Linked DNA regions of Thiosulfativibrio zosterae. The protein of the gene in region 1 interacts with the protein of each later gene in a pairwise test. Links are inferred from orthologs where the notes say so. Each region holds a gene or a part of one and is shown in the gene's direction. Other genes may lie near its edges.

Region 1 (3,567 bases):
ATTTAGGCGCTTTTCTTAGATGGCGCATTAAAAAATTATCCAGCCTTTGACCTTCATCTTCGCTAGACGCTTCTACATATTGAACCGACATTCAGACACCGCACCTTGTTTGTGTTTTAAAATTTTGGGCTAGTTTACCGTTAAACCCGTCAAATGTCATTGCATGCACCGGCAAGGGGTGCTATATTTACGCAACTATTTTTTGTAGATGAAATAGTCGGTTATTTATGTTATTGGAAAAGAACATAAAACCACTTCGCAGAATAAAAATAATAATTGAAGGCGATCACAAGCCCTCATTAGACAACCTTCGAAGAACCGTCGCAAAAGAATAGAATTTTTTAAAACATTCACAATCGCAGCCGCCCAAAAGGTAAGGAACATAAGACGATTGATGAGTGATACGGAAAAACGAGTTGTAAACCCGGTTATGCCCGAACCCGATGCGAAACTATTGAAAGCCCATCATCCGACCATAACCTTGGCTAAGAGCTTAGACGGCACCAAAGTCTAAGCTCGAAAAAAACAATGCATATTTGAAACGAATTTAAGCAACCTGACACAGATGACCTTACAGGTTGCATCGCTATGGAAACGCCATAACGAGGCTGCATTAAGACGCCCCACCTCTGCCTATCCGTCCTTTAAAATCTCTATTCTCAGTGTCGAACTCTTCCCCAAACTTAAAAAGAGAATCGCATGAAAAGAATGCTGATTAACGCTACTCAAGCCGAAGAAACCCGCATCGCGCTGGTTGACGGCCAGCAGCTCTACGACCTAGATGTCGAAACCCCCCACCACCAAAAGAAAAAAGCCAACATTTACAAAGGTAAAGTCACGCGCATCGAGCAACACTTAGAAGCCGCTTTTGTAGACTATGGCTCAGATCGACACGGTTTTTTACCCTTCAAAGAACTTGCCGACGAATACTATCCTAATGGTCGCATCGACCACAAACTGACCATCAATGAAGTGCTTAAAGAAGGCCAAGAAATCATTGTTCAGGTACAAAAAGAAGAACGCGGAAACAAAGGCGCAGCCTTAACCACGCAAATCACTTTGGCCGGTCCTTATGTGGTTATGATGCCAAACAACCCCAAAGCGGGCGGTATTTCTCGTCGTATTGAAGGCGAAGACCGCAGTGAAACGCGTGATGTTCTGTCAGACCTAGATGTGCCAGAAGGCATGGGCATGATTATCCGTACCGCAGGTGTGGGTAAATCGACTGAAGAATTGCAATGGGGCGTTAACTACCTTGTGCAACTTTGGGAAGCCATTAAATCAACCGCAGCCGATAAAGCCGCACCGATGTTGATTCACCAAGAATCAGACATCGTCATTTTGGCGATTCGCGATTACCTGCGCCAAGACATTGGTGAAATCATTATCGACAATATGGAAGTGTTCCATAAAGCGCGTGAATTCATTCAACATGTTATGCCGCACCAAGTTTATAAAGTGAAACCTTACCAAGACAAGGTGCCTTTATTTACGCGCTTCCAAATTGAATCACAAATTGAAACCGCCTATCAGCGCGAAGTCACCTTGCCTTCTGGCGGCGTGATCGTGATTGATATCACCGAAGCCCTAACGGCGATCGACATCAACTCCAGCCGTTCGACCAAAGGTGGCGACATTGAAGAAACCGCTTTCCACACCAACATGGAAGCGGCTTGCGAAATTGCCCGTCAATTACGCCTGCGTGACTTAGGTGGTTTAGTGGTCATCGACTTTATCGATATGCACTCCAACAAACACCAACGAGATGTTGAAAACAAAATGCGTGATGCCGTAAAGTCGGACCGCGCTCGCGTGCAAATCGGCAAAATCTCTCGTTTTGGATTGCTAGAAATGTCGCGTCAAAGACTGCGTCCTTCGATTGAAGAATCGACTCAAGTGGTGTGCCCTCGCTGTAAAGGCGTTGGCGTGATTCGCGGCGTGGAATCTTTAGGATTGTCTATTCTTCGTTTATTAGAAGAAGAGTCTATGAAAGAGAACACCCGCCGCGTGACTGTACAGTTACCAGTTGATGTGGCGACTTTCTTACTCAATGAAAAGCGTAGCCAAATTACGCACATTGAAGATAGACACAAAATGCACATTTTAATCGTACCGAATGAGCATCTTTCAACGCCACAATATTTGATTGAACGCACACGCATCAATGACGATATTCCTGAAGGCGCAAGCTATGCCATGAAAGAAGTCATTGCCAAAGAAGAATATGCGTTCTCTGAACCTAAATCTCAACAAAAACAAGAAGAGCCTGCATTGAAAGGCATAGAGCAAATGAGCGCCCCAGCCCCAGTGGCTGTTGCGCAAGTTGCAACGCCTAAAAAACCTGGTTTGCTAACTCGCCTCTGGAATGCTTTATTCAGCGCCGCTGAAGAAAAAGAAGCCCAGGTTGAAGAACAGCAAAAAGAAGTGCGTCGCAACTCTCGCAATAACAACAATCGTAATCGTAACGACCGTAATGATCGCAATCGTCGTCGCAATAACAACCGCAATTCTCAAGAAGGTGACGCCAACACGGATACTGAAGAGAAGGTTGAACGCACCGACCGTAACCGCAATCGTAACGAGCGCCCTGAACGCAATGACGCGCCTCGCAACGATGCTGCAGAAGGCAATAGCAATCCTCGTCGTAGTCGTCGTAATCGTAAGCCTCAAACACCTGAAGCCTTAGAAGCTCTGGAACAAGACTTGGAAAACAACAACTCACCTTTAGTGACAGATGACTCGTCTGAAAAACGCCCTGCTAATGAACGCAATACGCGTTACAACAAGGCAAATGAAGAGAAAGTTGAAGTTGAAGATTCAACAGATGACAATCAAGAAGACACCGATGGTGAAGAGGGTGACAAACGCCGTCCAAGACGCCGCAGCCGTTATAACACCCGCAGTTACAATGGTCGTCGTCGCGCACCTGCTGGCGCTGCAGACTTGTCAATTCACTCAACTATGGAAGAAACAACTGAAACAGTTCCCACTGAAAGTGTTGAATCTACAAATGCAGAGTCGATGACACCGCCTACCGATGTGATTGCTGAAAAGCCAGAAACGGTGACTCAGGTTGAAACAGCCGAAACCACTGAAACAGTCGAAGCGCCTAAAGAAGCTGAAACTGTGACTGAAACGGTTGTTGAAGCGCCTGTTCAAGCAACAGAACCGCAGGTTGTTGAAGTTGCTGTTGCAGAGCCCGTTGCTAAAATGCTTGTTGAATCAACCTCAGAAGTTTCTGCACCTGCTGAAACCGAGGCTGTTGTTGCAACTGAAGTCACCACGCCAGAGGCACCAATATCAGAAGCGACGCAAACCGTTGCAGAAACGTCTGATACAGAAGAAAAGCCAAAAGTTTAAGCGATTCGTGCGCAAACCGCTTTCCTAAAGTTAGCGGTTTTTCGAATAAAACCTTAAATTTTGCACAAAAAATAACCAGGCCTGGCCTGGTTTTTTTGTATCTGGCGTTTGCAAAAGCCTTTTTAGAAACGGCTTTTACAATTGATTCAACTAAGAACGACGCCAGCTTGTACCCGCAGCCGAATCTAATAATTCAATGCCTTGCGC
Region 2 (3,196 bases), 1.3 Mb from region 1 along the record:
ACCGAACCTGGCATTATCGCTGCCGAAGCCCCAAATGCCATCGTGAATGAGTTGACCATTTTCCCAGACATTGAAAAACGCCTTGAAGCCTTTGTGCGCCTTGGGCACGGCATTGTTATCTTCCCGGGTGGTGCAGGGACCATGGAAGAAATTCTCTATCTACTCACCATTTTGATGCACCCAGAAAACCAAAACTTACCTTTCCCTGTGGCCTTTACCGCACCCGAAAGTTATCGCAACTATTTTGACTCGGTTTTACGCTTTATTGAGCTGACACTGGGCGCAAGCGCTTGCAGTAAATTTGAAGTGTTTATTGAACAACCTGAAGAACTCGCTGATTTTATGAGCAATGGCTTTGAACGCGTTCGCGAATACCGCAAAAACAACAGCGATGCCTATTATTTCAACTGGAAACTCCACATTCCTTATGAAGTGCAGCAACCCTTTAACCCAACGCATGAAAATGTAGCCGCTCTAAATCTCAATCGAGATCAACCGCCCCATTTACTCGCCAGCCAACTGCGCCGAGCATTTTCAGCGATAGTTGCCGGCAATGTTAAACAAGATGCGGTGCAAATGGTTGCCGAAAAAGGGCCTTTCCATATTCATGGTGACCCTGAAATCATGCGCGAGATGGATAACCTGCTCAAAGACTTTGTTAAACAAAAACGCATGAAATTAGGCGATGCCCACTACGAGCCTTGTTATAAAATAGTCACTGAATAATCTATTAAAGAAGAAACGCATGACATTTGATGAGCTAGACCTAGACGAACCCTTATTGCAAGCCCTGAGAGAAAACCACTTTCACAAACCCACGCCCGTGCAAGCGGCCGCCATTCCTGAAATGCTCGAAGGTCGGGATGTTTTAGCGGGTGCAGCCACTGGCACCGGAAAAACCGCGGCGTTTGTATTGCCCGCTTTACAATATTTGCTCGACCATCCTAGCCCAGCTTATCAAACCAAAGCCCGCATTTTAATGCTGGCGCCCACGCGTGAACTGGCTTTTCAAATTCACAAGGTGGTCAAAGAGCTGGGGGTACATTGCGACATTACCTCTAACATCATCACCGGGGGCTTTGACCTAGCCAAACAAAAAACACACCTCACACGACCTGCCGACATCATCGTCGCCACCCCAGGACGCTTAATCGGCATGGTTGGCGAAGACGCTATCGATTTAAGCGACATTGAAATGCTCATTATCGACGAAGCCGATCGCATGCTCGACATGGGGCAAGGGCCAGATGTGGCGGCCATTATGGATACCTTTGCAGGCGACTTTCAAGGCGCATGTTTTTCAGCAACCTTATCGGGCTCAGGGGTAGAGCGTTTTGCTAATGAGATTTTGGATGAACCAGCCGTTATTCAAGTCGATGCGCCCAACCAACAATCCAGCCAAGTTCAACAGGTGGTTTATTACGCAGATGATAAAACCCACAAAAACGCGCTATTGTTAGCCATATTAAAAGATGAAAGCTGTGTCAGCGCCCTTATTTTCTGCAATAAGAAAGAACGCGCCATCGAATTAAGTGATTGGTTACAAACCCAAGAAATCAGCTCAAGCGCCCTGCATGGCGATCTCGACCAAGCCAAACGCTTAGATGTGGCCACCCGCTTTAAACAAGGTCGCATCAAAGTATTGGTTGCGAGTGATGTTGCGGCACGAGGGCTAGATATACTCAATATCACCCATGTTATCAATTACGACTTGCCTTTCCGTGGTGATGTTTATATTCATCGCATCGGACGCACCGGTCGTGCGCAAGCCGTGGGCATTGCCATAAACCTAGTTGAAGCCCATGATTACCGTCACTTACAGCGCATTGAATTCCACTTACAAACAAAAATTCCTGTGGCAAAGATCAAAGGATTAGAACCTAAAGTCAATCCTAAAAAAGCCGCAGAAACCAAAAAGAAACCCCACAAGAAAAAAATCGCCGCCAAAGCCAAACGCCTAGGCAAAGCGCCCAGCAAGCCTAAAAAGAAATAAATCAGCACATTAAAGAGCCACTCAACAGAGTGGCTTTTTTGTTTAAGACAAAGGCAGGCTAAAGCCTGCGCCCCGAAGTGAGGTGTTTTCAAAGGGGCGAAGGCTTTAGCCTTCTTGAAATTTTGCCCTGCACTCTTGTCACTTTTTTTCTGAAAGGACAAACTGCTCTGTCAGAATATCCAGAGTTCCCTTTGAATCATTTCGTGATGCCCCTTAACGAAAGGACTGGAGAAAAAGTGGCGCTGTTTGAGCGAAGCGAGTTCGCCACTTTCCAGTCCTGAGTTTTAGGGGCATAGAAATGATGAGAGGGTCGACTTTTTGGTTACTTTTTGGGCGAGCCAAAAAGTAACAAGGGCGCGGGGCAAAAGTCCTATTTAAAAATACAAACCTAAAAAGCGACCTTATAACAAGCGTCATAAATAGTGAAAAAGCACTTGAACGCTAGAGGTAAAAATCCAGGAAGGCTAAAGCCTTCGCCCCTTTGACAATTGTTTTCTTTGGGGCGCAGGCTTTAGCCTGCTTGCAATTCCAATCTAAAAATCAATAGCGCGCTATCGTTTGTAGGTTTTACGAAATGTCGGCAGGGTTAGGTCTTTCAAGAGAGAGTTGGTCTAAGTAATAGTGTGACAAAGCAATCACAGCCAACACGGGCGCAAAAAAACTCACCATTGGGAAGACACTCAGGGCGAACAAAATGCCCACTGCCATGGTGGGTTCCCAGTTGGTCATAGGCTTAAGTTTTTCGAAAAGCGGCTCAGGCAAAATGACTTGCCCAACATCTAAGACGATTGAATAGCGAAAAAACATAAAACCGAGCATCCAAAACCAAATCACATTGACCAGTGGAATAAAGAGCAAAGGAATGGTGACGATGAGTAACAGTAACATCAGCAGGCCATATTTAACCAACTTCCAAATCATACCGGCAGTTGTTCCATGACCGCTATAGGCGGTATGCGGATAATGTTTTTGCTGGACGGTTTTCACCAAGGTATCCGTCATAAAGCCGGTAATAATCATGGCAAACAGTAACACCAAATAACTGCCTAAAATAATCCCCAACACGCCAGCAATGACCGTGACTGCCAAGCCAATAAACCACAAAATTAACCCACCAATTAAGGGAATGGCACCGATGGTACTTTCGGCGTGCATTTGCCAAGTTTGCGCATCTTGCACAACCGTGCTTTGCAACACCCAATC

Evidence for each region.
Region 2: the proteins of THMIRH_RS07995 (region 1) and THMIRH_RS01655 interact in binary tests that used the Escherichia coli proteins (3 or more experiments, as listed by UniProt). The link is inferred for Thiosulfativibrio zosterae from one-to-one orthologs.

Annotation. Positions count from the first base shown.
Region 1 is NZ_AP021888.1:1,737,072-1,740,638, forward strand. Bases 321-3,560 are described here. They hold THMIRH_RS07995 (Rne/Rng family ribonuclease), read left to right. Parts: upstream 321-699; coding sequence 700-3,360; downstream 3,361-3,560. Other genes in these bases: cysS (cysteine--tRNA ligase), read right to left, coding at 3,511-3,560. In the rest of the region: 23S rRNA pseudouridine(955/2504/2580) synthase RluC, read right to left, coding at 1-91; more of cysS, read right to left, coding at 3,561-3,567. UniProt on the Escherichia coli protein: Endoribonuclease that plays a central role in RNA processing and decay. Required for the maturation of 5S and 16S rRNAs and the majority of tRNAs. Also involved in the degradation of most mRNAs.
Region 2 is NZ_AP021888.1:423,085-426,280, reverse strand. The notes cover bases 1-2,869. They hold THMIRH_RS01655 (DEAD/DEAH box helicase), read left to right. Parts: upstream 1-745; coding sequence 746-1,993; downstream 1,994-2,869. Other genes in these bases: THMIRH_RS01650 (EI24 domain-containing protein), read right to left, coding at 2,561-2,869; ppnN (nucleotide 5'-monophosphate nucleosidase PpnN), read left to right, coding at 1-726. Also shown: more of THMIRH_RS01650, read right to left, coding at 2,870-3,196. UniProt on the Escherichia coli protein: DEAD-box RNA helicase involved in the assembly of the 50S ribosomal subunit at low temperature. Exhibits RNA-stimulated ATP hydrolysis and RNA unwinding activity. Acts before DeaD.